DNA from 2 places in the Micromonospora sp. NPDC049240 genome. Region 2 is predicted to be linked to the other one. Evidence: riboswitches for the same ligand, from Rfam matches in the RefSeq annotation. Region 2 holds a riboswitch; the other holds the start of a gene.
The links. Region 2 has a riboswitch for cobalamin ahead of bluB (5,6-dimethylbenzimidazole synthase). Riboswitches for the same ligand answer to the same signal wherever they lie in the genome.

Region 1 (14,679 bases), on a different contig from region 2:
AACGGCCGCAGCCGTCGACGTATCCGTTTCATGGTGCGGTTCCCCCCTCGTCCGCCGACGCCCGGGTGGGGATCGGCGCAGACAACTGTGCGGATCGGAGGCGCCGCGGGCGATACGCGCATGCGCGTATCCGGGGACGGTCCCGTCCCGGCCGTGGACGGCGGCCGGGACGGGGACGCGGGGTCAGAAGTCGTCGTCGAACGTGACGCTGCCGGTCACCCCGACCTGGTACGCCGACACCCGCCGCTCGAAGAAGTTCGACAGCTCCTGCACGTCCTGCAACTCCATGAACGCGAACGGGTTGCCGCTGCCGTACATCGGCGCGAGGCCCAGCGCCGCCAGCCGCCGGTCCGCCACGTGTTGCAGGTACTGCCGCATGTCGGCCGGCGACATCCCGGAGACGCCCTGGTCGAGCAGGTCCTCGGCGAACTGCGCCTCGCACTCCACCGCCTCGGCGAGCATGTCCCGGACCTGCTGCTCCAGCTCGGCGTCGAACAGCTCCGGCTCCTCGGCGCGGACGGTCTCCACCACGTCGAACGCGAACGCCATGTGCATCGACTCGTCCCGGAACACCCAGTTGGTGCCGGAGGCCAACCCGTTGAGCAGCCCCCGGGACCGCAGGAAGTAGACGTAGGCGAACGCGCCGTAGAAGAACAGCCCCTCGATGCACGCGGCGAAGCAGATGAGGTTGAGCAGGAACGCCCGCCGGTCGGACCGGGTGCGCAGCTCCCGCAGCTCGTGGATCGAGTCGATCCAGCGGAAGCAGAACTCCGCCTTGCGGGCGATCGACGGGATGTTCTCCACCGCCGCGAACGCGGCGAACCGCTCCCGCTCGTCCGGCACGTACGTGTCCAGCAGGTTCAGGTAGAACTGGACGTGCACCGCCTCCTCGAAGAGCTGGCGGGACAGGTAGAGCCGCCCCTCCGGCGAGTTGACGTGCTGGTAGAGGTTGAGCACCAGGTTGTTGGCGACGATGGTGTCGCCGGTGGCGAAGAACGCGACCAGTCGGGACACCAGGTGCCGCTCGGCCGGCGAGAGCCGCTCCAGGTCGGCCAGGTCGGCGTGCAGGTCCACCTCCTCGACGGTCCAGGTGTTGCGGATGGCGTCGCGGAACCGGTCGAAGAAGTGCGGGTAGCGCATCGGCCGCAGGGTCAGGTCCATGCCCGGGTCGAGCAGCATCGGGCGGTTCTCGGGCACGGTGGTCACTGGCAGGCCTCGCAGCTCTCGGGGTTCTCCAGGGAGCAGGCGAGCGCCTCGTCGTCGCGGGCGGGCACCGGGGCGAGCACCGGGGCCACGGTGGCCTGCTGGATCCGGGTCGCCGGACGCGACCGCAGGTAGTAGGTGGTCTTCAGCCCGGCCTTCCAGGCGTACCGGTACATCGAGGAGAGCTTGCCGATGGTCGGCGCGCTCAGGAACAGGTTCAACGACTGGGACTGGTCGACGTAGGGCGCCCGCGCGGCGGCCAGGTCGATCAGCGCCCGCTGCGGCAGCTCCCACGCGGTCCGGAACAACTCCCGCACCTCGGCGGGCAGCTCGGTGACGCCCTGCACCGAGCCCTCGGCCCGCTTGATCCGGTCGCGGACCTGCGGCGTCCACAGGCCACGCGCCTTCAGCTCCCGCACCAGGTACGTGTTGACCTGGAGGAACTCGCCGGACATGGTCTCCCGTTTGAACAGGTTCGACACCTGCGGCTCGACGCACTCGTAGCAGCCGGCGATCGAGGCGATGGTGGCCGTCGGCGCGATGGCCACCAGCAGCGAGTTGCGCAGCCCGTACGCGGCGATCCGCGCCCGCAACGCCGCCCACCTGTCGACCTGGGTCGGCGTCGCGCCCCACAGGTCCGGGTGCAGGTCGCCCTTCGCGGCCCGGGTCCGCGGGTACGCGGGATGCGGCCCGAACCGCTCGGCCAGCCCGGCGGAGGTCTCCAACGCGGTCAGCAGGATCTCCTCCTGCACCCGGGTGGACAGCTCCCGCGCCGCCGGTGAGTCGAACGGCAGGCGCAGCGTGAACAACGCGTCCTGGAGGCCCATCAGTCCCAGCCCGACCGGCCGCCAGCGCGGATTCGACGCCGCCGCCTGCGCGGCCGGGTAGTAGTTGATGTCGATCACCCGGTCCAGGAACACCACCGCGGTGCGCACCGTGGCCCGCAGCTTCTCCCAGTCGACCCCGTCGGCGGTGACGTGCGCGCCGAGGTTCACCGAACCGAGGTTGCACACCGCGGTCTCGGCGTCGTCGTTGACCTCCAGGATCTCGGTGCACAGGTTGGACAGGTGGATCACGTTGCCCGGCTCGCCGGTCTGGTTGGACAGCCGGTTCGCGGCGTCCTTGAACGTCATCCACCCGTTGCCGGTCTGCGCGAGCGTGCGCATCATCCGCCCGTACAGGTCACGGGCCCGGACCGTGCGGACCGCCTTCTTCTCGGCCGCCCGGTACGCGGCGTCGAACGCCTCGCCGTACAGGTCGGGCAGTTCCGGCGCGTCGGACGGGTCGATCAGCGACCAGTCCTCGTCCGCCTCGACCCGGCGCATGAACTCGTCCGGGATCCAGTTGGCCAGGTTGAGGTTGTGGGTCCGCCGGGACTCCTCGCCGGTGTTGTCCCGCAGCTCCAGGAACTCCTCCACGTCCGGGTGCCACGGCTCCAGGTAGACGCAGGCCGCGCCCTTGCGCCGGCCGCCCTGGTTCACCGCCGCCACCCCGGCGTCGAGCGTCTTGAGGAACGGCACGATGCCGTTCGACCGCCCGTTCGTGCCCCGGATCAGCGCGCCCCGGCCGCGCACCCGGGACCAGGAGATGCCGATGCCGCCGGAGAACTTCGACAGCTTCGCCACCTGGTGGTAGCGCTCGTAGATGGAGTCCAGCTCGTCGCGGGGCGAGTCCACCAGGAAGCACGACGACATCTGGGTGTGCCGGGTGCCCGAGTTGAACAGCGTGGGGGAGCTGGGCAGGTAGGCCAGGCTGGACATCAGCCGGTAGAGACCGACCGCCTCGGCCGGGGTGTGCGACAGCCCGCAGGCCACCCGCAACAGCCAGTACTGCGGCGTCTCCACCACCAGCCGCGACTCCGGGTGCCGCAGCAGGTAACGGTCCGCCACGGTACGCAGTCCGAAGTACTCGAACCGCAGGTCACCGGCCGGGTCCACGGCGTCGTCCAGCTCACCGGCGTGGCGGGCCACGAACGCGGCGGTGTCGTCACCGATCAGCCCCAGCCCGTGCGCGTACCCGATCGACTCGCTGAAGCGCGTCACCTGCTGCCCGCGGACCTCCTCGGCCACGTACGCGGCCAGCAGCCGGGCCGCCAACCTGGAATATTGCGGCTCCTCGCCGATCAGCTCCGCCGCGGTCCGGATCGACAACCGGTCCAGCTCCGCGGTGCTCGCCCCGTCGTAGAGCCCGCTGATGGTCCTGGTGGCGACCCGCAGCGGATCGACCTCGTCCAGGTCGGCGACCCAGCGCTCGACCGCCCGGACGATCCGGTTGACGTCGACCGGCTCGGTGTCGCCGTCCCGCTTGCGGACCCGCATCGCCAGCCGGCGCTGCTCCGGCCCGGTGGCACCGGACCGCTGACTCTCCCGCACGACCGTCATGACCTCTCCCTCGCTGTCACCGATGGTCTCGGCCGGCGGGAGAACGCCAACGGGCACGGCACGCAGGACCGGCCCGGCTGCTGGCGTCGGTCGTCCCGCGCGACCTTCGACCGCCGCGCGCGGCAGCGCACGGCGCGCTGGCAGGTCTTCGGACTCGCGGGCGTGACACGAGGTCGCCTACTGGCCGTCGCTTCCCAGGCCGGTGGCCCAGTGCTGATGACGGCGGTCGTTCCCACTCACCGCTGCGGGGCAGTCCCGGACTTCCACCGGGTTCCCTCTTGCCTCGGCCGCGCCGTTCAGGCGCGGCCGAACCAGCTGCGGGGACACCATATATGGCGGCGATGGCCGGTGGGCAACACCAGATGTCGCGTCGGGCGTGTCGGCTGCGTCTCACCGCTGGAGGTGAAGGCGGGGCCCCTTGTTAACGCCTCCGGTAGAGGAGGGGGCCCCGCTTAACACCGCCGCCCACCGATCGGCTCAGGCCACGAACGACACCTCGGGGAAGGAGCGGCTCGGGCCGCGCAGCAGGTGACCCCGGTGCCGCAGGTGCCTGTCGAAGAAGGCCAACGGGTACGCCTGTTGGATGCGTACCGCGCGGGCGGGGTCGAGGGTGCCGATCCAGCCGGTGAGCTCCTCGTCGCTCATCCCGATCACCCGCGCCAGTTGCGGCACCAGCCACTGGTTGTCGCCGTACGACTGGTGGAGCGCGCCAGCGGCCTGAACGTTGAGCCGCCAGCCGCGCAGGTGCGACCAGAACTCGGCGACGGCGGGCTCGGTGACGCGCGTGTACTCCGCCGTCATCAGCATGAACGGCCGGTCCAGGTCGATGGTGGGCCGCGGCTGTGACAGCATCGGCCCGTCGAAGCTCAGTCCGGCGCGTACCCGCGGGTCGGTGCCCATGGTGAGCGCGGTCGCGGTGCCCCCCTTCGACCAGCCGAACATGCCGATCCGGTGCGGGTCCAGCGCCGCGCCCAGCCCGACCGGGAGCGGCCGGCGGTCGACGTCGGGGTTGCCCCCGGCGGCGAGGACGCCGATCTGGTCCAGCACGAACCGAACGTCCCGCGTGTAGGTCCAGGGCGTCGAGTCGTACGCGTCCTCCCGCACGGTCACCCGGCCGTCCGGGAACTCGACGGGCCCGTCGTACGTGTGGTCCACGGTGACCACCGCGTATCCGTGGCTGGCGAGTTCCTGGACCGCGATGGTGGTGTCCGAGCGGTGGCTGCCCGCGCCGTGCGAGTAGACCACCACCGGCAGCCGACGGGCGGCACGTCGCACCGGCGCGCCCTCGTGTCCGGCGGTCAGCGGCGCCCGCACCGCGTCGGGGTCGAACCCGGAGGACTCCAGCAGCGCACGTAGCGACGCGGCGGTCATCCACTCGGCGCGGGGGTGCCGCCACACGTCCCGGGCCGGATACCAGACGTTGACCATCAGCTCTCGATACCGTTCCGGCCCGGCGAGGGGGTCCGGTTGTGACCGGTCGACCAGGTGCAGCGCAACGGTGCCGACCGGGTGGGGTCCGGTCGGTGTGGGCAGTGTGAGCCGGGCCGGCCCCGGTTGGGCCGTGGCCGCCGGCGTGCCGCCGGCGTGCCGCCGGCGACGCCGATCGACGCGCCGGCTCCCACCGCCAACGCGGCCCGGACCAGGGTGCGGCGGGTCATGCCGTGTTCGGGGACGGATGTCTCGGTCATCAGTGATCCTCCTCGGCAGCTTATTCACTCAGTATATATACCGAGTGTATAGATGCAAGTGCGTGCCCCGGTCCACGGCCGGGTGCCGCGCCTACCAGGTGACCGGCAGCCCGACCGGGCCGAGGATGGCGTGGCCCGGCTTCCACGGCACCTCGTCCGGCGGCACCGCGAGGCGCAGGCCGGGCAGCTCCCGCAGCAGCAGGGCGAGCGCGGTGCGGACCTCCAGCGCGCCCAGGTGGGCCCCGATGCAGTAGTGCGCGCCGTGCCCGAAGGACAGGTGCGGGGTGGGCGCGCGGTCGAAGTCCATCCGTTCCGGGTCCGGGAACACCGCCGGGTCGCGGTTGGCGGCGTCGTGCGAGGGGACCACGATGTCGCCCGCCGCCAGTCGGGCGCCGCTGGGCAGCGTCACGTCCGTCATCACCCGCCGCGGCATCTCGTCGCCGTTCGCGGTGGAGTGCAGCCGCTCCAGTTCGGCGACCGCGCCGTCCAGCCGCTCGGGGTGCGCGACAAGGTACGTCCAACCGGTGCCGGCCGGCCCGTACGGCTCGGTCTGGAGCACGTGGACGAACGTGGCGATCGAGCTGGCCGTGGTCTCCCAGCCACCCACCACGAGTGAGATCGGCAGCTTGATCTGGACGTCCACCGGCTGGTCGGCGGCGGCGGTCGCGATCCGGCCGAGCAGGTCGTCGCCGGGTCGGCGGCGTCGCTGTTCGAGTTGCTCCCACAGGTAGCCGCCCATCTCCTCGGCGGACCGGGCCGCCTCCTCGCGGCTCAGGTCGCCGGCGCCGAGGAACATGTCGCCCCACCGGCGGAACCGCATCCGGTCGTCGGCCGGCAGACCGAGCAGGTCGCAGATCACGTCCAGTGCGAACGGGACGGCGAAGTCGCGGACCAGGTCCGCCGGTGCACCCCGGCCCACCATGGCGGTGAGCCGCTCCTCGGCCGCGGTGCGGACCGCGTCGCGCAGCCCGTCGACGGCCGGTCGGGTGAACGCGTCCTTCACGGTGCCGCGCACCCGGGCGTGCTCGGCCCCGTCCATGCCGAGCATGGTGCCGGACACGTCGACCTCGTCGGCGTACGCGGCGGCGGCCCGGGAGAAGACGTCCTGCCGGCGCAGCACCTCGCGTACGTCGGCGTACCGGCAGATCAGCAGCGCCGGAACCGGCTCGCCGCGGACCCGGCGCACGATCGGCACCACCGGAGAGCCGGCGGCGAACCGGGCGTAGTCGGGGTGCTTGCGCGGGCCGGGCGGCCGGTTGACGCCGTCGGCGTCCTGGTAGAAGGGGTGGGGCCGGCGGGCGTCGGTGTCCGTCATCCGTCCACAGTGCCAGCTCGGTCCCGACGGCGGGGGCCCCGCCGTCGGGGTCGGACGCCTAGCCGGCCGACCGGCTCGACGCGCGGGCGCGGCCGTACTCGGCGAGGGCGTGGAAGGCAGCCTTGGGTGTCCACGAGCCGTCCGGCAGCACCCGCACGATGCCCCGGGCCGCCAGGTCGTAGTCGTGCTCCGGGTCCCCGGTGGTGGGCAGGTGCCGGTTCGCGAACGTGTAGACGAACGCCGCCTCCACCCCGCCCGCCTCGTAGTCGCGCAGCAGGTCGACGAGGTAGCGGGCCTGGCCCTCCTCGTCGCGCTCCAGCGTCGCGGTGAGCTTCTCCGCCCGGCCGTGCTCGTCGTAGGTCACCGGTTCCGTCGCGCCCGCGACGTCGGCGGCGCCCCGATACGTGCAGCAGCCGAACTCCGTGGCGGCGTACGGCTTGCCCTGGCCGACCGCCGCCGCGAGGCTCTGCGGAAACGCTGCCGCGTTCGTGGCGTCGCGGTAGCCGGCGTCGCTGGCGATGATGTCGAACGGAGTCCAGTCGACGCCTTCGAGGGGGATCGAGGCGTATCCGACCGGGCCACCGAACCGCTCGCGCACCGCGGGAACCGCGTCGGCGAAGAAGTCGCGCACCGCGGCCCGCGCGACCGGGACCGCCTCCCGCATCCGCATCGGATCGGTGAACAGCGTCAGGCGCTCGGTCAGGTCGCGGCCGGGCAGGAAGCCCTCGGTGAACATGGAGATCTCGGAGCCGGTGAGGTAGACGACCGAGGCGCCCTCGCGTCGCAGCCGCTCGGCCCGTTCGGCGCCGTCGAGCAGGAACGCCATGAGCCCGGCGCGGTCCAGGCCGTTGGTGAACGGGCAGTACCACACCTCCAGCCCCGTCTCGGCCGCCAGGCGCGCGGTCAGCTCCAGCCGGTCCTGGACGCCGCCGGTGATCCGCACCGCGTCGCAGTGCAGCTCGTCCCGGATGACCCGCAGGTCGCGCCGTACGGTCGCCGGGTCGAAGGGTTCGTGGGTGGTGGACCCGGCGCTCACGAAGCCGGTGTCGTAGTTCATGCCGAAGACGCGCATCTCGCGTTCCTCCCCGTTCGTAAGGTACGCCGCGTACCCTACAGGGTACGTCGAGTACCCTGCAAGCCATGGGCACGAGGCGCCGGGGCGAGGAACTGGAACGGGCGATCCTGCACGCCGCCGCGGCGGAGCTGCGCGAATCCGGATATTCGGGGATGACGATGGACCGGGTCGCCGCCCGTGCCGGCACCAACAAGAACGCCATCTACCGCCGGTGGCCGCACCGGGCGGCGCTGGGCATCGCGGCGTACCGCCACCTGTCCGACGCCGCCATGCCGAACCCGGACACCGGAACGTTGCGCGGCGACGCGCTGGAGATGCTCCGGCGGGCCAACGAGACGTGGTCCTCGCCGCACGGGACGATCCTGCGCGGCCTGCTCGCCGCCGCGGCCGACGACCCGGAGCTGCTCACCCTGATGCGGGAGCGGTCCGGTGCGGACACCATGGACCGCGCGTGGCTCGGGATGCTGGAGCGGGCCGCGGCCCGGGGCGAGGCGCCGGCGGCGGCCGCCCGGCCCCGGGTGGCGACGGCGCCGATGATGCTGCTCCGCGCCGAGTACGCGATGCGCGGCATCCCCTCGGTCCCCGACGAGGTGCTTGTCGAGATCGTGGACGAGGTGTTCCTGCCCCTGGTGCGCGGCCACGGCTGACCCGGCGCCGACCCGCACGGCGGCCCCGGCTGGACCGGCAGTGGCACCGGCCCGCCGGACGGTTCGCGGATCGGCGGTCGCGCGGCCTCAGGACCCGCTCGGCACCGGGGCCGGGCGTCGCCGGCGGAGCAGCCCGAGCACGCCGTCGAGCACGAGGAAGCCGAGCAACGGGCCGCCGAACCAGGGCAGCGCCCAGCCGAGCGCCACCACCACCGGCACCCCGACCAGCAGCACCCCCCGGCGCACCCCGCGTACCGCCCCACGGGTCGGCGGCGCGCCCAGCGGGGTCCGGCGGTCGGTGCGGGTGGGGCGGCGCTGCCACCACATCCGGTACCCCCAGACGACGACGCAGAGCAGACCGAGCGCGAGCGCGGCGAGCAGGGCCTGGTTGACCGGTCCGAAGAGCCGGCCCATGTGTGCCTGGATGCCGAGTTTGCTGAGCTTCGCCAAGACCGGCCAGTCGGCGAAGTCGCTGCGGGCGGTGACCGTGCCGGCGACCGGGTCGACGGCGACCCGGTCGTACCCGACCGGCCACACGTCGTCGGTCTGCGCGACCGTCCACGCGGTGCCGTCCTCAGCCGCGGGGGTGATCGCGACCGGCCCGGACAGGCCGGCGGCGCGGGCACTGCCCAGCACCCGGTCGTAGGTCGCCGGGTCCGCCGCCGGGGCGACGGACGACCCGCCGTGCTGGTGTCCGCCACCGGCGGCCGGTGGCGGGCCGGCGAGTGCGGTGGAGATCGCGGGGGCACCGGCGCGCAGCGCGTCCAGGCCGGCGCCGAAGTTCGCCCCGGCGTAGCGCGACCAGGTCAGGCCGGTGGCGGAGAGGAACAGCAGGCCGACGGAGAGCCAGACGCCGGTCGTGGCGTGCCAGCCCCGGGTGCGCCGCACGCCCCGACCGGCGGACAGGTCGGGTACCAGCAGGTGCCGGACGCGGGCCCGGCCGGCGGCGCGCCGACGCCACCACAGCACCACGCCGCCCAGCGCCAGCACCCACAGCCAGCTCGCCGCGATCTCCGAGTAGTGCCGGCCGACATCGCCCAGGTGCAGGTTACGGTGCAGGTCGTCCAGCCAGGTGGTGGCCGGCGTCGAGCCGAACCAGGTGGTCAGCTGCCCGGACACCCGGGCGGTGTACGGGTCGACGTAGACGGTGTGCTGCCGGTCGCCGAGGTCGTCGCGGGCGAACACCACCCGGGTCGTCCGGTCGCCGTCGCCGGGCTGCACCCCGGTGAGCGTGCCGTCGGGGTGCGCGGCACGGGCGGCGGCGATCTGCTCGGCGAGCGGTCGGGGCTGCTCGCCGACGGTGGAGACGGTGAGCTTGTCGCCGTAGAGCGCGTCGTCGAGCTGCGGGGTGAGCGTGTAGGCCAGCCCGGTGAGCGCGGCGACCAGCAGGAACGGCGCGACGAGGATGCCGGCGTAGAAGTGCAGGCGGGTCAGCAGCGCGGTCAGCGGCGTGGGCCGACGCGCCGGCCGGGCCGGGTCGGCCGGCGCGGTGGGGGAAGCCGGCGCGCGGTCGCCGGGCAGTTCGGTCACGGACACGTGGGCAACTCCGATCGGAACGAGGAACGGGGAATGGCCGGCCCGCTGCCCGTCGAGCCGTGCCGTGGTGCGCGGTTGCCGCCTCCCGGGTGGATGGTCGGGCCGGGTCGCGCGGAAGTTCCCGCCGATGTGCCGATCAGTTCCGGTCGGGCTCGCGTGCGGCGGCGGCGAGGAACGCGTTGTAGCGGGCCAGGTCGTCGTCCTCCCCGGTGGCCTCGGCCCGGTCCGCGGCCCGGTCGAGGCGGCGCTGCTCGCGCTGGTCGGCTCGGATCCACTGCCGGACCAGCAGGACCATGACGACGGCGGCCGGAATCTCGCCGAACGCCCAGGCGATGCCGGCGCCCAGCCTCTGGTCCTCCAATGGTGATGCGGCCCAGCCGGGGTGCACACCGAGGTACCAGTCCGGGGCGATGACGGTGGTGGTCTGCATCAGCGCGAGCCCGAAGAAGCCGTGCGCCATCATCGAGGCCAGGTGGATGAGCACCAGGATCGGGTGGGGGAGCCGGGGTCGGCCCGGATCGGTGCCGACGAGCACCCAGAACAGCAGGTAGCCGGAGACCACGAAGTGCCCCAGCATGGCCAGGTGCCCGAGGTGGGACCGCATCAGCGTGCCGAGCAGGTCGCTGAAGTAGAGCCCGAACAGGCCGGCGGTGTAGCTGCCGAGCGCCACCAGCGGGTTCGTGAGCAGCCGGGTGGCCCGGCTGTGCAGGGCGCGCAGCAGCCACTCCCGGGCGCCGCGTACGCCTGGTTCGGTCGGACGGCGCAGCGCCCGCAGGGCGAGCGTGACCGGGGCGCCGCCGACCAGCAGGATCGGCACCACCATGGACAGCACCATGTGCTGCGCCATGTGCGCGCTGAACAGCACGTAGGCGTAGCGGGCGAAGCCGAGGCCGGTGGCGGCGGCCAGCACCAGCAGCCCGCCGACCCAGCTCGCGGTGCGGGCCACCGGCCAGTGGTGCCCGCCCCGGCGCAGCCGGCGCACCCCGGCCAGGTAGCCGCCGACACCGACCACGGTCACGGTCAGGAGGAACAGGTCGGGCAGCGGCTGCCCGAGCAGGTGTGCCGCGGTGGGCGCGGCCGGCATCGGGAAGCCGAGCACCTCGGTCACCGGGTCGGCGTCGACTGGTTCGGCAACCGGGGCCGGGCTGCGTGACAGCGCCACGGCCAGGCCGACCGTGGCGGCGAAGACCACCAGTTCCCCGGCGGCGAGCCGAGCGAACGCACCGCGCCGCCCGGCGCTGAGGTCCGGCAGGGTGCGCGTGCGGTGGGCGGCGCCGAGCAGGCCGAGCAGCACGAGCGCGGCCAGCTTGCCGAGCACCAGCCACCCGTACCGGGACTGCCAGAGCTGGTCCACCGCGCCGAGGCGGACCGCGGCGTTGGCCAGGCCGCTGACCGTGACGGCGACGAAGCAGGCGAGGGCGAGCCGGCTGTAGCGCCCGGCGGCGCCGGGCAGGTGCCGGCTGCGGCGGACGGTCAGGAGCGCGGCCAGGCCGCCGGCCCACAGCGCGGCGGCGAGCACGTGCAGCGCGAGGCTGGACACCGCGATCTGGTGGTTGCCCGCGCCGGCGGCGTGGCCGGTCAGCGCCGGAGGGAGCAGACCGACCAGCGCCAACCCGGCGGCGACCGCGGCCGTGCGACGGGACACGCCGACCCGGGCCGCCACCGCCACGACCGCCGCCAGTCCGGCCTGCACCAGCAACGACCGCCCCTGCGTGATGTCGACGCCGAAGCTGACCACGCTCACCGCGCCGAGCCGGTCGAGCGGCACGCCGAGCAGGTCGGACACGGTGAGCACCAGCAGCGTCAGGGCGGCCACGGCCCAGCCGGCCGCGGCCAGGCCGGCACGGCGCAGCAGCAACCAGCCGTGCGCGGAGACGCTTGTGCCGTCGCCGGGCAGCAGGAACGCGGCGGTCACCGCGAAGCCGACGGTGAGCGTGGCCAGCCCGTCGACTGACAGCCGTACCGCCGGTAGCGCCCAGGTGGTCACCGGGCCGGGATCGGGCAGGCCGGGGATCGCGGCGGCGAGCGCGCCACCGGCCCGCAGCGCGAGCAGCAGCACGGCCACCGCCGAACCGGCCGCCACCAGCCCGACGAGCCAGCCATGCGGACCATCTCCCAGCGGTCCGGCTCCGGCCCCGGGACGGCTGGCCCCGGGCGCGTCGGCGGTCGCCGCTGGGCCGGCTGCGGACGCGGCGACGCCCGTCGCGGCCGGGACGGCCACGGCGGGATCGGACCGGTGGTGGGACGAGGGCGACGTGGGCTGGTGCACGGTGCGGAACCTGGTTTCGAATCGGGGTGCCGGGACGGCTCCGGCCGGTGACTCAGGAGGCGCGGCGGCGCCGCATCAGCAGCGCGAACGCGCACAACACGGACAGGCCGGCGACCGCCCCGCCGGCCAGGAGCGCCATCGGCGGGCCGTCGTCGGCGCCGCCGGTGATGGCCACCGGGCTCGCCGCGGTGTCGCCGCGGGGCGTGCCGGCCGCGTCGGGTGCGGTCGACCCGGCGGTCGGGTCGGCGACGGTGAACCGGTACGAGCCCTGCACGGGGTGACCGTCGGCGGAGACCACCCGGTAGGCGACGGTGTAGGTGCCGTCGGGCAGCGCCTGGTCGACGGTGATCGTGCCGGTGGTGCCGTCGACGGCGGGTGCGCCGGTGGGGATCTTCCGTCGGTCGGCGTCGCTGAGGACGATGGTGGTGAACTCCGGGTTGAGTCGCTGGAGGAAGCGCAGCGTGACCGAGGCCGGCGCGGTGGTGAGTCGGGCGTCCGGGGCCGGCGTGGCCGTCTGGAGCGCGTTGTGCGCCGAGGCCGGCGTGGCGGGCAGCAGCAGCGCGGCGATCACCAGGGCCACGACGGCGGCGGATCGGGTGCGCATCAGGGTAGGAGCCTTCCTGGTGGTGGTCAGTCCAGCACCTGCTGGCCGAGCCAGCCGCCGTCGGGGCAGCCGGGCGGTACGGCGAACACGGCGGAGCCGATCGGGGTGGTCCACTCGTTGAGCAGGTCCCGTTCGGCGAGGCGGCGCTGGATGGGCAGGAACTGGCGGGTGATGTCGGCCTGGTACGCGGCGAAGATGAGGCCGCTGTCGGCGTGCCCCTCGGCGGTCGGTACGCCGTCGTAGTTGTAGGGCCGGCGCAGGAGCTTGAGCCGGTCGTCGGTGATGTGGGCGCGGGTCAGGTGGGAGAAGTCGGGGATGACGGTGAGCCCATCCGGTCCGAGGGCGGCGAAGTCCGGCTCGTCATGCTCGGCGGTGCCGGTCAGCGGCGCGCCGGTGTCCAGTCGTCGACCCACCGCGATCTCCCGGTCGGTGCGGCCGAGCAGGTCCCAGGTCTCCAGGTTCATGCTGATCCGCCGCACCACGAGGGTGGTGGAGTCGCGCAGCCAGGCCGGCCCGTCGGTGACCCACACGGCGGTGTCCGCGGGGGCGCCGGGTTTCGGGTTGGCGGTGCCGTCGAGTTGGCCGAACAGGTTGCGTTGGGTGCGTCCCGGTTCGGCGCCGGCGGCCCGCCGGAAGCCCTGCTGCACCCAGCGCACGGTGGCGAACGGTCGGCTGTCCTTGACCAGGACGCGCTGGGCGTGGGCGACGGTGAGCGGGTCGTCGGCGCAGATCTGCAGCAGCAGGTCCCCGCCGGTCCAGCGGGGTTGCAGCCGGTCGATGCGGAAGGCGGGCAGGTCGGCCACCGACGCCGGGCGGCGGTCGGTGCGCCCGGCGGCGGCGTAGAGGCCGGGGCCGAAGCCGAACGTGACGGTGAGTCGGGCGGGCAGCAGGCCGAGTTCCGGCTCCGTGTCGGCCAGCGACGGCCGACCCTGGGTGAGCCGGGCGGCGTCGTCGGAGAGCAGGCGCAGCATCCGGCCGAGCGCGGCCCGGTCGATGCCTGGTTGCAGGGTGAGCGCGACGAACGCGGCGTGCGCCTGCGGCTCGGTGGTCACCCCGGACTGTCGCGCGCCGTGGAAAGGCTCGACCGCGCTGCCGAGCTGCGCCACCGGTACCGGCTGGTCGCGGCGTATCCCCGGGTCGGCGGGACGGGCGGCGGCGGTCGCGGCGCCGCCGGCCAGCGCGCCCCCGACGGTGAGCGCGCCGCCGGTGAGCAGGCCACGCCGACTCACCGCACGGCCCGTGGCGTAATCCTCCGTCATGAGGTCGGGCTCATGCTCATCTCCGGCATTGGGGAGTCGCCGTGGCCCGGGGCATAGGACTCCTGGGCGCCGGTGAACGGCTTCGCGACGGCGGTGAACGTCTGGGTGCGGCCGTCGGTGAAGGTGAGTGTGAAGCTGAGTTCGTCGCCGGCCTTCACGGGCTTGGCGATGTTCATCAGCATCAGGTGGTCGCCGCCGGGCTCCAGCGTGGTGCGGGAGTGCGCCTTGACCACGATGCCGCCCGCCTTGGGCTGCATGACCATCTTCCCGTCCTTCATGGTCATCTCGTGCAGCTCCATCGGGGAGACCTCGGTGGTCGCCCTGGTGATCGTCACGTCCGCGTCGCCGTCGTTGACCAGGGTGCCGAACGCGGCGGTCATGCCCTTGTCGGCGGCCTTCACCCACGGGTCGCTGACGCCGAGCACCCCGGCCGCCGCGCTCGCGGAAGTGGTCACCGAGGCCGACGGCGCGGCCGTCGTCGAGCCGTCGGCGGAGCCGCAGGCGGCGACAGTCACGGCCAGCAGGGTCGCGCCGATCAGGGCCGCCGGGCGCCGAAGCCGGTCGATGGTGGTGCTGGGCATGACAGTGTCCCCTCGACGATCGGTGTTCGAACCGTTGGTCGGGACGCCGGGGGAGATAGTTCCGGCCGGTGTGACCGGTCACGTCGGCCGGCGGCGAGCCGGCAGGGCATGCCGGCTCGCC
Region 2 (14,679 bases):
CCACGGTGCGTCGGTGGCGAACAGCCGGATGACGTTGCGGTGCGCGACGGCGACGCCCTTGGGGCGGCCGGTCGACCCGGAGGTGTAGATGACGTAGGCGGTGTGCTCGGGGGTGAGGCTGCCGCCGGTCTCGTCGACGCTCAGCGTGTCGGCGGGAAGCTCGGCCAGACGGGCCACCGTCTCCGGGTGGTCGAGCTCGATGACCGTCGCGGTGGCGGGCAGGCCCACACCGCTCGCCCCGGTTGTCACCACACACGCCGGCCGCGCGTCGGAGACGAAGAACGTCAGGCGATCCGGTGGGTAGTCCGGGTCGAGCGGGAGGTACGCGGCGCCGGTCTTGAGCACCGCGATGACGGCGACGACCAGGTCCACCGAGCGCGGCAGCGCCAGGGCGACGATGCGGCCGGGCGCCGCGCCTCGCTCGACAAGCAGGCGGGCGAGCCGGTTGGCGCGCTCGTCGAGCCGGCCGTAGGTCAGGCGGTCGTGGCCAGCCGCCACGGCTTCCGCGCCGGGCGTACGGATCACCTGTGCCTCGAACATCTGCGGCAACGTCGCGCTGGTCCGCCCCGAGTGCCGGGCACGCTCCGTCGCAGTGTCCGTCATAGCGCTCCTCAAGCTCGCCGATCACGTCGGCAGCGGTGCCGCTCGAATCCCCCTGCGGTGGTCGAAAATTGTCCCGGCGAGCAGCCTCCTGGAATGCCTCGAAGCTAGAGCGCCCATCGATGGCAGTCAAGGCTTGACCTCGTCCGACGCCTCTGGTAGCGATATAGAAGTCAATAAATGCTTTGATCATCATCGACTGTTCGCGAAACGATCAGTGCACCTCGGCGCTTGACATCGCCACGCACCGGGCCGGGGCGGTCATGCAGGGGGAGGCTTCGTGCTCCATCGCAAGGACATCGTCTTCACAAAGCCGCCCATCTTCCGGCCCGGAATCGAAGAGTACGCCACCGCGCACACCTCGCCGGTTGCCGGAGAACTGCACCAGATACAGCAGCGCACGCAACGGGAGTGCCCACAGTGGGCGGACATCGCGTCCACCTCCATCCAGGCCGTCTTCCTCGGCATGCTCGTATCCCTGGCACAGGCCCGAAACGTGTTGGAGGTCGGCACCTTCACCGGTCATGGCGCGGTCGCGATGGCGTCCGCGCTCCCCGCCGACGGCAGGGTGGTCACCGTCGACAGCTTCGTCGCCGACGAGCAGGCCCGCGCGGTCGCCAAGTCGGCATTCGACGCCAGTCCGCACGGTCACAAGATCCGGCTGGTGGAAGGTGACGCGCTTGACGTTCTCGGCGAGGTGAACGGGCCATTCGACATCATCTTCGTCGATGCCGACAAGCCGAACTACCAACGGTATTTCGACCGGATCATGCAACGGCGGTTGCTTTCCCCGCACGGATTACTCATTTTCGACAACACGTTGTGGGGCGGGGCGGTCACCGACCCACCGCCGGCCTCCGGCGTCGAGCTCGACCGCACCACGGACGCCGACGAGTGGTTGCGCGCCATGCGCGGCGACTGGGCGCGGCACCTGGCCGCGTTCAACGCCTCGATCACGGCCGATCCGCGGGTGGAGAACGTGTTACTGACGGTGCGGGACGGCATGACGCTGATCCGACATGCCCGTTGACGGACAGCCGCCGTTGGAGGCGTTGCGGTCGCTGCACTCCGCCGGCGCGCTGGCCACCGAGTTCCGTCGCGTGCCGCCACTGCTGAACCAGCTGGCCCGCGCTCCCGACGCCGCCGCCAACCTGACCCGGGCCGGTCAGCTACTGACCCGCATGGACCCGGCCGACGTGCCCCGGCCGGACCGGCGCGGTCTGCTCACGGTCGCGATCACCAGCGCCACCACCGTACGGCCGTTGCTGGCGCCGTTGACCGCCGAGTGCGCGCGACACGGTCTGCTGATGCGGCCCCACGTGACCGAACAGGACCCGCACGCGCTCGCGCTGCGCCGGGGCGGCGTCGTCGAGGCGGCCCGGCCCAATCTCACGCTCTGGCTGCTGGCCCCGCCGATGGTCACCTCGCGGCTGCCACCCGGCTGGCGGGCACCGGATCTCGCCGCCGTGCTCGCCGCCGTCGGCGACGAGATCGGCGCCGTCGTCAGCGAGGTTCTCGCCACCACCACCGGGCTGCTGGTGCTCAACACGACGCCGCTGGTCCGCGCGCTCAGCCACCAGGCGCGCGACCTGCGGACCCGGGCCGAGGTCGGCGCGTTGTGGCGCGAGTTCAACACGGCCCTGCTCCGGCTGAGCGCGCGCGATCCACGCGTCGTGGTCATCGACCTCGAACCGCTGGCGAACGCCACCGGACCCGTCAGCGACGAGCGCATGGCCGGGTACGCGGGGGTGCACCTCAGCGACGAGCTGTTCGCCGCGTACGCCCGCGAGGTCGGCCACCTCGCCGCCGCGGCGGCCGGGCTCACCCGCAAGGTGCTCGTGGTCGATCTCGACGGCACCCTGTGGGACGGCATCCTGGGCGAGGACGGTCCGGCCGGGATCGCCGCCGCGGGAACGCTGCGCGGGGAGGCGTTCCGCGCCGTCCAACAGCTCCTCAAACACCTGTCCGGGCAGGGGGTGCTCCTTGCCGTGAGCAGTAAGAACGACATCGACGCGGTACGCGCCGTGCTGCGCGAGCACCCGGACATGGTGCTGCGCGAGGCGGACTTCGCGCGCCTCAATGCCAACTGGCATCCCAAGGACGTCAACCTGGACGATCTCGCCACCGGGCTGAACGTCGGCGCGGACAGTCTCGTCTTCGCCGACGACTCGCGTTACGAAGTCGGCCTGATCGCCGCCGCCCGACCGGAGATCGCCGTGGTCGAGCTCGACGACGAGCCGGCGTCCCACGTGTCGCGACTGCTCGCCGACGGCTGGTTCGACGTGCTCGACCTGACCGATCAGGACCGCACCCGCACCGCCGGCTACCACGCCGACGCCGCCCGCACCGAGCTGCGCGATCAGGCCGGCTCGACCGCGGCGTACCTGCGAAGCCTCGGCACCGTGGTGCGCCTGGCCCGACCGCGCCCGCACGAGATCGGCCGGATCTCGCAGTTGACGTTGCGCACCAACCAGTTCAACCTCACCGGCGAGCGGGTGCAGCCGGCCGGTGTCCAACGGCGGCTGGACGATCTCGTGGTCGCCGTGGAGGTCACCGACCGCTACGGCCGCTACGGCATCGTCGGCGCCGTCTTCGCCCGCCGCGACGGCGACACGCTCGACCTCACCAACGTCGTGCTCAGCTGCCGGGTCTTCGGCCGGGACATCGCCGAGGCAGCGGTGATCAGCATGCTGCACCACGCCCGCGACACCGGGTGCGACCAGGTGATCGGCCGTTACCGTCCGACCGGCCGCAACGCCGGTGCGGCGCGGTTCTACCCGGCGCTCGGCTTCGCGCCCGCCGCCGGCGGCTTCCGCCACGACCTGCGGGCTGTGCCGGAGCAGCCCGAGCACCTCGCCGTCGAGAACGACCTTGCCCCGACGGAGGCGGCGTCATGATCGATGAGGCGGAGTTCCTCCGGCTCGTCCGCGACGAGCTGAGCCTGCCGGTGGCCGACACCGGTGACCTCGACGTGGACCTCGACGCGGTCCCCGGCTGGGACTCGATCCATGTGCTGCGGCTGGTGGTGGCCATGGAGAGGCGCACCGGCCACCGGGTGCCCGTCGGCGCCCTGCTGACCCAGCGGACCCTGCGTGGCATCTACCGCCGCGCGACCGCGGCGCCGGACTGACCCGGCACCGCCGCGAGCAACCGCCGGCCCACGTCCTCGACCACCGCACGTTCCTGCGGCGTCAGGAAGAAATGGTCACCGGACCACGTCCGCAGCTCGAACCGGCCCCGGGTCACGTCCCGCCACGCGGCGACGTCGTCGACGGACACCTCCGGATCGGTGTCGGCGCTGTAACCGACGATCGGCACGTCCACCCGATCGACGTGATCCGGATAGTACGTCTCCACCAACCGGTAGTCAGCCCGCACCATCGGCAGCAGCATCGTGCGCAACTCCGGATCGTCGAAGACATGTGCGGTATGACGGTCGAGCCGGCGGATGTCGTCGATCAGCGCGGCGTCCCCGCGAATGTGCAGATCGTTGCGCGACAGGCGATGGGGCGCGGGTCGCGCGGACACGAACAGCATGCGCAGCACCGGGCCGAGGTCGCGCTCCAGCCGCACCGCGACCTCGTGGGCCACCGATGCCCCCAGACTGTGGCCGAAGAACGCCAGCGGCGGTCCGACGAGTGTCGCCGTCGCCGTGCTGATCGCGTCGGCCATCGGCGCCATCGCCTCGATGAACGGCTCCCGGATGCGGTCCTCGCGGCCCGGGTAGCGCACCGCGAGCACCTCGACGCCGGGCGGCAACGCGCCCGGCCAGTTGCGGAAGAAGCTTGCCGCGCCGCCGGCGTGCGGGAAGCACACCAGCCGCGCGGTGGGAGCCGGCACCCGCCGATGCCACCGGAACCAGAGCGGGTCGGCTTGCGTCATCTCGCCTCCTCACTCCGGCCGGACGTCACCATCGACCGGTGCCGCCACGCGACGCCCCCTCAAGCCTTTCACGTTAGTCTATGCGTTGACCGGCTTACGGGCCGAACCCGCCGACCGAAGGGAACACCGTGCGCTGGGCCGACGTCTATCTCGCCGGGACCGGTGCGTATCTGCCCGAGCGTCGCGAGTCCGCGCGGCGGGCCGTCGCGACGGGGCGCTACGACGCCGCCGAGAGCACCGCCAACGGCATCCGCGCCGTCCGCGTCGCCGGCCCCGCCGAGCCGCCGCCCGTGATGGCCGTCGCCGCCGCGCGGCAGGCGCTCGACCGGGCGGGCCGCCCCACCGACGGTGGGCCGACCCTGGTGATCCACGCCAGCCTCGGCCACCAGGGCTTGGACTTCTGGACGCCGGCGCACTACATCCGTCGCGAGACGATCGGCGGCGACGGCCCGACCTTCGAGATCCGGCACAGCTCCAACGGTGGGATGGCCGCGATCGAGACCGCCGCCGCCTACCTGACCGCGATGCCCGCCGTCACGGCAGCCGTCATCACCGCGGCCGACGCGTTCGCCCTGCCGTACGTCGACCGGTGGCGCAGCGAGAACCAGCAGGTGTACGGCGACGGCGCCGGCGCCCTGGTGCTCACCCGCGAGCCCGGCCTTGCCCGCCTGGTCGCGACCGCCACCGTCACCGACTCGGGCCTCGAACCGATCTACCGCGGCGCGGCCGAATGGGTGGCGGCGCCGATGCCCGACGGCGGCCCGGTGGACCTGCGCGGCCGCAAACGGGAGTACCTGTTGCTCAGCCCGGAACGCTACGACGAGGCGATCGAGCAGACCCAGGCCGGCCTGCGCACCGCCCTGGACAACGCCCTGGCCGACGCGGGGATCACTGTCGACGGGGTGGACCTGTTCGTCCACCCGGTCATCGGCGAGACGGTCGTGGCGTACACCTATGGCGAGCGCCTGGGCATTCCGGCCACGGCGACCCTCTACGACTGGGGCCGGGACATCGGGCACCTCGGCGCCGCGGACCAGTTCGTCCAGCTCCATCACCTGCTCGTCAACGGCCTGGTCCGAGCGGGGCGGCACGTCGTGGCCATCGGCTCCGGTGCCGGCTTCGGCTGGACGGTCGCGGTGTGGGAGATCCTGCCTACCGCACCCCGGTGAGCGCGGGGAACTCGGCGACCAGATCGTCCACCGACGGCAGCGCCGCCATCTGCCGGCGTACCGTGTCCGCCCGCTCGCGGTAGGCCGGCTCGCTCAGCACCTGCCGGATCTCCCGCCGCAGCCGCGCGATCGTCGCCTCGGGGGCCGGCGCCGTCGCCGCGACGCCGGCATCGACGCAGCGGGCGGCGTTGTACAGCTGGTCTCCCATGATCGGCATCGTCACCATGGGAACCCCGGCCCCCAGTGCCTCGCGCACGCTGTTCTGCCCGGCGTGCGTGACGAACACGTCGCAGTGGGCCAGCAGCAACGGTTGCGAGATCGTGTCGACCAGCACCACGTGCGGCCGCCCCGGCGCCACGCCCGCCGGCAGCACGCCTGCCGTCGACACGATCGCGTCGACCTCGAGCCCGTCCAGGGCCGTGACCAGCATCCGGACAAGTGCGGGCCCGTAGCCGGTCACATGCGGCACCAGGGTGCCGAGGCTCGCGAAGACCAGTGGGCGTCCGGAACGCCGCTGTTCCAGCCATTCCGGCAGCGACTCACCGGCGGTCAGCGGATCGGCGTGCCGGTAGCAACGCGTGTGCGGCAGCGACTCCTCGGCCCGGTCGTAGCCTGGCGGCAGGAAAGAGGCGTGCCGATAGCGGTAACTCGCCAGCCCTTCCGGGTCCGGCGCGAGGCCGAGCGCCTCCCGGTGCGGCGCCAGCGAGGCCGCCAGCCGATCGGGCCCGTACGTCAGCGCCGTCGCGCCCCCGGTCGACACCGAGACGTGCGGCACGCCGAGCACCTCCGCCGCCAGCGCGCCGCCGAACTCGGTCGACGCCCGGACAATGAGATCCGGCGTCTTCCGCTCGGCCAGTGCCAGCAGGTCAGCGGCGGTTCGCCCGGCCGGCCCTCCCGCCATCTGCTGCGCCACGGTGCGCGCCCCGTCCTCAAGCTCCGCCAGCGGCACGACAGGCGACCGACCGTCCTCGCCGGTGAGCTGCGCCAGCCAGTCGTCCCCGACCGCAGCCGTGGCGAACCCCTGCCGTCGAGCCAGCGGCTCCGCCGCTGCGGGCACCGCGACCGTGACGTCGTGTCCCGCCCGTCGCGCCGCGTCGGCCACCGGCAGCAGCGGCCGGACATGGGACGTCATCGCGTGACTCGTGATCCAGATATGCATAGACGGCCTTCGCTGGATTGGATGAGCGTCACTGTACCGAAGCCGGTGGCTCACTGCCACCGCCCGGCGTCCCGGTTAGAGTCACCGTGTGCACCAGGCGGACGTGACCACCGAGTTGGCCCGGGCGACCGCTCTGATCGGCGGCGGTGACGTCTCCCGCGACCGTCTGATCAGCGAGTGGGCCGCGTCGTCGGATCCGCTGACCCGTTGCGTCCTGGCCCACCACATCGCCGACCTCAGCCCCGACGCTGCCGACGAACTGGCCTGGGACGAGCGCGCCCTGGCCGACGCGGACACCGCCCCGCATTCGTCGGTAGCCCCGTTCTATCCCTCACTGCACCTCAACCTCGCTGCCTCGCACCTGCGCCTGGGCGACCTCCCCGCCGCCCGCCGTCACCTCGACCGCGCCGAAGCCACCCGGTCCGCGCTGGGCGACGACCCGTACAGCGTGATGATCGGCGCCGCCGTCGACCGACTGCGCGCCAGGACCCAGGCTCCGTAACCCGGAGGCGCGCTGCCCCGGATCGCCGGCGACGTCCGGGAGGCGACGGCGCGCCGACAGTGGTGCCCACGGTCGGGCTTCCACGGCGTGACGGGCGGAGATCAGCTCAGAGCCTCGGCACGACGGTGTTCCCGCGCCGACGCGGGCAGTCGGGCGGCCGCGTAGCGCAGGCAGGGCGGCGCCATCACCGAGGTGACGATGGCGACCAGCACGATGACCGTGAACATGGCGGTGTCGAGGACGCCGAGGCGCAGCCCGACCGTGGCGACGATGATCTCGATGACGCCTCGGGCGTTGAGGCCGGCGCCGAGGGCGAGGCCCTCCCAGTGACCCAGGCGGGCGGCCCGGGCCCCGACGTACGCGCCGACGAACTTGCCGACGACCGCCACGGCCAGCACCAGCAGGGCGACACCGAGCACGGCGGGCCGGGCCAGCGCGGTCAGATCGCTGCGCAGGCCGACGGTGGCGAAGAACAGCGGCGCCAGTACGCTCATCACGACCAGCCGCAACGGGGCAAGAGCCTCACGGTCCAGGCTGGCGCAGCCGTTGATCACCAGACCGCCGACGAAGGCGCCGAAGACCGGCTCCAGGTGCAGCGCGTGGGTGGCGGCGGCGAACAGCAGCAGGATCACCACCACCGACGCGACGGTGGGACCACGCTCTCCACCAGCTCGTACCCGCCGCAGCAGCGCGCCGACGAGCGGCCGGGCGAGCCACAGGGCGACCACGACGACGAGGGCCACGGTGCCGACCGCGAGGGCGACGTCGAGGCCGCCGAGACTGCCGGCTGCCATCGCGGCCACGACCGAGAGCAGCAGCCAGCCGACGACGTCGTCCACGATGGCCGCGCTCATGATCAGGTGGCCGATGTCGCGGTGCAGCAGTCGCATCTCCCACAGGGTCTTGGCGATGACCGGGATGGCACTGACACACATCGCCACCGCGAGGAACAGGGCGAAGACCGGGCGGTCGGTGCCGGCCGGGAGCACGCTGGACGGGAGGAGCAGGCCCAGGCCGACGCCGAGCGCCAGGGGGACGACGAGCCCTCCGATGCTGACCCGGGCGGCCACGCCACCGTCGCGGCGTAGCTGCCCGAGGTCCAGGTGCATGCCGGTGAGGCCGACCAGAAGGAGCACGCCGAGTTGACCGACCGCGTCGAGCAGGTGCAGTTGCTCGGACTGCTGGGGGAACAACCACCGGGACAGGTCGGGCACGGCCGCGCCGAGGACCGACGGACCGAGCACCACGCCTGCGGTCAGTTCACCAACCAGCGAGGGCATGCCCGCGCGTGCCGCGAGGCGCCCGAGCGCGACGGCGGCGGCCAGCAGGATGCCCACCTGGAGCAGGAAGATCAGCAGCGAATGGGTGCCGAGAGGTGCGACCGGTATGGCCACCAGGAGTCCTTTCGGTGCGGGCCGCGCGGACGCGGACGGGAAACGCCGCGGCGGAGCCGACCCGCCGCGGCATCGGTGCGGGCCGTGGCGTCAGCCGGTCGACGTAGCACCATTCCCGGATTGACTGTCGCCAACGAATTGACCTTCCCAAATTCGTTGAGATCACTCAAGGCATCGGACAACCGGATCGGGAAGGCTCGCTGGAAGGCGATCGGCGCTGCCGGCGGCGGTTCCCCGGCCGTGAGCCGCTGGATGACCGCTTGTGGCTCTCCATCCCGCCACGGGCGCGGCCCCCTCCGGGTATTGTGCCGGGCGGCATGAACTGTTGCGAGGTGCCCCACCCGGTGGTGGGGAGAATCGGGAAGCCGGTGTGACTCCGGCACGGGCCCGCCGCGGTGACCAGGGAACTGCCGCCCACGCGCACGTGTGCGCAGTCACTGGCCGAACCGGCTGGGAAGGCGGGCGGACCGGTGTTGATCTGGGAGTCCGAAGACCGGCCTCGCGTCATCGGCCCCACCCGGGTGGGGCATGAGCGCAGCGGGAGCCTGCCCATGATCAGCGACATCTACGACGTGATCCACCGCCGCCGCGACGTCCGCGGCCAGTTCACCGGCGAGCCCCTCGCCCCCGGGGTCCTCGACCGGGTGCTGGCTGCGGCGCACGCCGCGCCCAGTGTCGGACTGTCCCAGCCGTGGGATTTCATCCTGGTCCGTGACCGGGACCTGCGCGAAGCGTTCCACCGGCACGTCCGGGCCGAGCGTGACACGTTCGCCGCCACTCTCGACGCCGAGGCGGCCCGGCGGTTCTCCCGCATCAAGATCGACGGGATCATGGAGTCCTCGCTGTCGATCGTGGTGACCTACGACCCCGACCGCGGCGGCCCCGCGGTCCTGGGGCGGCACGCCATCGCCGACGCCGGCCTGTACTCCGTGTGCCTGGCCATCCAGAACCTCTGGCTGGCCGCCGCCGCCGAGAACCTCGGCCTCGGCTGGGTGTCGTTCTATCGCGAGCAGTTCCTCCAGCGGTTGCTCGCCATTCCGGCCGGCATCCGACCCGTCGCCTGGCTCTGCCTCGGCCCCGTCACCCACCTCGAAGCGGTGCCCGATCTCGAACGACACGGCTGGCGCCACCGCCGCCCCCTGCGCACGGCGATCCACCACGACCGCTGGAACCCCGGATCGGTCACGGACTGACGTCTGTCCACCGTGGCTGGGGCCGGTGGCCCGGCCGGCATCGCGCGGCAGGGCCACCGGCCCGGGTGTCGTGACGGCGCCCGACCCGGCGAGGTCGATCAACACGTTTCGATGGCTGGGTCGCGCCCACCCCTGGCGGGAGGGGCGTTGACCCGGGGTCGGGAGGTGTGGCAGCATTCGCGGCCTGACGGCAGTGAAGGAAGCCGGTGTGATTCCGGCGCGGTCCCGCCACTGTCACCGGGGAGTGATCCCCCCTCGCGAGTCACGGCCGTGTGCGTGCGGTTGGAAGGCCGGGGGTGAGCGTCGATCCGGAAGCCAGGATACTTCGGCCGTCGGACGTACCCCAGGGCGTGGACACCCGAGGAGGACCCGATGACGCACGGCATCTCTTTCATCGACGAACATCGTCATGATCCGCACGGTGGACACTCCGCCGCACCCGTCGCCCGCCACGCCGCCGGCCGTGCCGGCGCACCCGGGACGGTTCACGCTCCCGACTGGGCCGCGTGCCGCCGGCGTTGACCGCTCGCCGACCCGCGTCCCGGTGAGTCGCGCCGTGGGTCGCCGCACCCGCTGACGCCGCTCCCATCCCGCTTCGCCCCGGTCGCCTTCACGCGACCCCGGGCGTCACTCTCCGGAGTTTCTCGTGCGCATCCTGCTGCTGTCCACCGCCGACACCGACCTGCTGGCCGCCCGCGCCAGTGACGCCGACTACCGGCTCGCCAACCCCGAGCGGGTCGACGCCGACGCGGTGCCCGCGCTCGTCGACGGCGTCGACCTCGCCGTCGTACGCCTGCTCGGCGGCCGGCAGACGTGGCCGGACGGGCTGGCCGCCGTGTTGGCCAGCGGCGTCCCCACGGTGGTGCTCGGCGGTGAGGCGCTGCCTGACGCGGAGCTGATGGCGGTCTCCACCGTGCCGTCCGGTGTGGTCACCCAGGCGCTCGCGTACCTGGTCGAGGGTGGCCCGGCGAACCTGGGCCGGCTGGCCCGGTTCCTGTCCGACCGGGTGCTGCTCACCGGCGAGGGCTTCGACCCGCCCGCGCCCACCCCGGCCTACGGCGTGCACGGCGATCCGGAGATCGTCCCCGGCCGGCCCACCGTGGGGATCGTCTTCTACCGGGCGCACGCGCTGGCCGGCAACACCGGCTTCGTCGACGTGCTCGCCGACGCGGTACGGGCCGCCGGCGGGAACCCGCTGCCGATCTTCTGCGGCTCGCTGCGGGGGTTGACCACCGGCGCCGGTCCGCTCGGACTCTTCGGCCGGTGCGACGCGCTGCTGGTCACCGTGCTCGCCGCCGGCGGAGCGGTGGCCGCTGACGCCTCCGGCGGCGGCGACGAGGACGCCTGGGACGTCGGCGCCCTCGCGGCGCTGGACGTGCCGGTGATCCAGGCCCTCTGCCTCACCAGCACCCGCGAGCAGTGGGCGGGCAGTGACGCCGGACTGTCCCCGCTGGACGCCGCCATGCAGGTGGCCATCCCCGAGTTCGACGGCCGGATCATCACCGTGCCGTTCTCGTTCAAGCGGATCGACGCCGACGGGCTCTCGGTCTATGCCGCCGACCCCGACCGGGCCGCCCGGGTGGCCGGCATCGCGGTCCGCCACGCCCGGCTGCGGCACGTGCCCGCCGCCGACAAGCGCGTCGCGGTGGTGCTCAGCTCGTACCCGACCAAGCATTCCCGGGTCGGCAACGCGGTCGGTCTGGACACCCCGGCCTCCGCCGTCCGGCTGTTCGCGGCGCTGGCCGACGCCGGCTACCACCTGGGCGACGCCCCGCCACCCGACGACGGCGACGCCCTGATCCACGCGTTGATCGCCGCGGGCGGCCACGACGTGGAGTGGCTCACCCCGGAGCAGCAGCGCGCCGCCGAGGCCCGGATACCGGGACACACGTACCGGCGGTGGTTCGACGAGCTGCCCGCCGCGCTGCGCGAGCGGATGCGGGAGCACTGGGGTGAGCCGCCCGGCGAGCTGTACACCGACGGCGGGGACATCGTGCTGGCCGGCCTGCGCTTCGGCAACGTGGTGCTGCTGATCCAGCCGCCGCGCGGCTTCGGGGAGAACCCGATCGCCATCTACCACGACCCGGACCTGCCGCCCAGCCACCACTACCTGGCCGCGTACCGCTGGCTCGCCGCGCCGGTCGCCGACGGTGGGTTCGGCGCGGACGCCGTGGTGCACCTGGGCAAGCACGGCACCCTGGAGTGGCTGCCCGGCAAGGGCCTCGGCCTGGCGGCCGACTGCGCCCCCGACGCGGTGCTGGGCGACCTGCCGCTGGTCTATCCGTTCATCGTCAACGATCCCGGTGAGGGCACCCAGGCCAAACGGCGTGCCCACGCCGTCGTGGTCGACCACCTGGTGCCGCCGATGGCCCGCGCCGAGACCTACGGAGACCTGGCCAGACTGGAGCAACTGCTCGACGAGTACGCCACCGTGCAGGCCCTCGACCCGGCCAAGGCGCCGACCGTGCGGGCGCAGATCTGGGACCTGGTCTGCGCCGCCGAACTGCACCACGACCTGCACGCCGAGGCGATGCCCGACGCCGACGACTTCGACGACTTCGTGCTGCACCTCGACGGCTACCTCTGTGAGGTCAAGGACGTGCAGATCCGCGACGGGCTGCACGTCCTCGCCGCCGCCCCCACCGGCGAACCGCGGGTCAACCTGGTCCTCGCGGTGCTACGCGCCCCGCAGGTCTGGGGCGGCACCCGTGCCCTGCCCGGCCTGCGGCAGGCCCTCGCCGGCGCGTACGGTCTCGACGAGCAGGCGCTGCTCGCGTCGCCGGGGCGGCGGGTGGCCGTGCCGGCCGCGCTGACCGAGGTCGTGGACGGGCCGTCGGTCACCGCCGCCGACGCCGTCGACCTGATCGAGGCGCTGGCGCGCCGGCTGGTGGTCGGCCTGGAGACCCTCTGCTGGGAGGCCGACGCGGTCGAGGCGGTGGTCGCGGAGGTGACCGGCCGGGCCGTCCCGGACGCCGCCGCGGTGCTCCGCTTCGCCGCCACCGAGGTGGTGCCCCGCCTGGCGCGGACCACCGACGAGCTGACCAACACCCTCGGCGCCCTGGACGGCCGGTTCGTGCCGCCCGGCCCGTCCGGCTCGCCCACCCGGGGGCTGGTCAACGTGCTGCCCACCGGTCGCAACTTCTACTCCGTCGATCCCAAGGCCATCCCCAGCCGCAACGCCTGGGACGTCGGCACGGCGCTGGCCGACTCGCTGCTCGCGCGGCACCTCGCCGACACCGGCGTGTACCCCCGGTCGGTCGGGTTGTCCGTCTGGGGCACCAGCGCCATGCGGACCCAGGGCGACGACATCGCCGAGGTGCTGGCCCTGCTCGGCTGCCGACCCGTGTGGGACGACCGCTCGCGGCGGGTCACCGGCGTCGAGGTGGTGTCGACCGCGGAACTGGGCCGGCCCCGCGTCGACGTCACGGTCCGCATCTCCGGGTTCTTCCGCGACGCGTTCCCGCACGTGGTGGCGCTGCTCGACGACGCCGTCCGGCGGGTGGCCGCGCTGGACGAGCCGGACGCGGAGAACTTCGTCCGCGCGCACGTCGCCGCCGACCTGGCCGAGCACGGCGACGAGCGGCGGGCCACCGCCCGGATCTTCGGCTCCAAACCGGGCGCGTACGGCGCGGGGCTGCTGCCGCTGATCGACGCCCGTACCTGGCGCAGTGACGCCGACCTCGCCGAGGTGTACGCGGTCTGGGGTGGCTACGCCTACGGCCGCGGTCTCGACGGGCGGGAGGCGCGTGCCGACATGGAACGCTCGTTCGCCCGGATCGCGGTGGCCGTGAAGAACCAGGACACCCGCGAGCACGACATCGTCGACTCCGACGACTACTTCCAGTACCACGGCGGGATGGTGGCGATGGTCCGCCACCTGACCGGCGCCTCGCCGGAGGCGTACGTGGGTGACTCGGCGATGCCGCACGACGTGCGCACCCGGACGCTGGGCGAGGAGACCCGGCGGGTGTTCCGGGCCCGGGTGGTCAACCCGAAGTGGATCGCCGCCATGCGCCGGCACGGCTACAAGGGCGCGTTCGAGCTGGCCGCCACCGTGGACTACCTGTTCGGCTACGACGCCACCGCCGGGGTGGTCGACGACTGGATGTACGAGCACCTCGCCGCCGCCTACGTCTTCGACGACACCACCCGTGACTTCCTGGAGCGGTCCAACCCGTGGGCGTTGCGCGGCATCACCGAGCGGCTGCTGGAGGCCGCCGACCGGGGGCTGTGGGCCGAACCGGAGCCGGCCACCCTGGACCGGCTCCGCGACACGTACCTCGCCAGCGAGGGTGACCTGGAGGAACGCGCATGAGCACCTACCCGTTCAGCGCTGTGCTCGGCATGGCCGACATGCGGCTGGCGCTGCTGCTCAACGCCGTCTCCCCGGCGATCGGCGGGGTGCTGGTGCGGGGCGAGAAGGGCACCGCCAAGTCCACCGCCGTACGGGCCCTCGCCGCGCTGCTGCCACCGGTGCGGCGGGTGGCGGGCTGCCGGTTCGGGTGCGATCCGGCCGCGCCCGACCCGGCCTGCCCGGACGGTCCGCACCCCGCCGGCGCCGCCGCCGAGACCGTGCCGGCCCGGCTGGTCGAGCTGCCGGTCGGCGCCGCCGAGGACCGGGTGGTCGGCTCGCTGGACCTGGAGCGGGCCCTCGGCGAGGGGGTACGCGCCTTCGAACCGGGCCTGCTGGCCGCCGCGCACCGCGGGGTGCTCTATGTCGACGAGGTGAACCTGCTGCACGACCACCTGGTCGACCTGCTGCTCGACGCCGCCGCGATGG

Region 1: another riboswitch for cobalamin. It lies ahead of AB0B02_RS06645 (ribonucleoside-diphosphate reductase subunit alpha); the one in region 2 lies ahead of bluB (5,6-dimethylbenzimidazole synthase).

The regions. Positions count from the first base shown of each region.
Region 1 is NZ_JBEZCX010000003.1:290,035-304,713, reverse strand. It holds gene AB0B02_RS06655 (hypothetical protein) at 1-32, opposite strand, end outside; gene AB0B02_RS06650 (ribonucleotide-diphosphate reductase subunit beta) at 184-1,179, opposite strand; gene AB0B02_RS06645 (ribonucleoside-diphosphate reductase subunit alpha) at 1,203-3,584, opposite strand; cobalamin riboswitch at 3,706-3,915, opposite strand; gene AB0B02_RS06640 (acetylhydrolase) at 4,062-5,012, opposite strand; gene AB0B02_RS06635 (hypothetical protein) at 5,012-5,272, opposite strand; gene AB0B02_RS06630 (cytochrome P450) at 5,364-6,587, opposite strand; gene AB0B02_RS06625 (hypothetical protein) at 6,646-7,659, opposite strand; gene AB0B02_RS06620 (TetR/AcrR family transcriptional regulator) at 7,728-8,309, shown strand; gene AB0B02_RS06615 (PepSY-associated TM helix domain-containing protein) at 8,397-9,845, opposite strand; gene AB0B02_RS06610 (bifunctional copper resistance protein CopD/cytochrome c oxidase assembly protein) at 9,982-11,928, opposite strand; gene AB0B02_RS06605 (copper resistance CopC family protein) at 12,167-12,718, opposite strand; gene AB0B02_RS06600 (Dyp-type peroxidase) at 12,745-13,977, opposite strand; gene AB0B02_RS06595 (copper chaperone PCu(A)C) at 13,974-14,558, opposite strand.
Region 2 is NZ_JBEZCX010000020.1:25,050-39,728, forward strand. It holds gene AB0B02_RS26220 (amino acid adenylation domain-containing protein) at 1-603, opposite strand, end outside; gene AB0B02_RS26225 (class I SAM-dependent methyltransferase) at 881-1,630, shown strand; gene AB0B02_RS26230 (HAD-IIIC family phosphatase) at 1,620-3,497, shown strand; gene AB0B02_RS26235 (acyl carrier protein) at 3,494-3,730, shown strand; gene AB0B02_RS26240 (alpha/beta fold hydrolase) at 3,700-4,482, opposite strand; gene AB0B02_RS26245 (ketoacyl-ACP synthase III family protein) at 4,611-5,651, shown strand; gene AB0B02_RS26250 (glycosyltransferase) at 5,635-6,783, opposite strand; gene AB0B02_RS26255 (hypothetical protein) at 6,899-7,312, shown strand; gene AB0B02_RS26260 (cation:proton antiporter) at 7,414-8,706, opposite strand; cobalamin riboswitch at 9,020-9,223, shown strand; gene bluB (5,6-dimethylbenzimidazole synthase) at 9,258-9,899, shown strand; cobalamin riboswitch at 10,096-10,225, shown strand; gene cobN (cobaltochelatase subunit CobN) at 10,546-14,214, shown strand; gene AB0B02_RS26275 (VWA domain-containing protein) at 14,211-14,679, shown strand, end outside.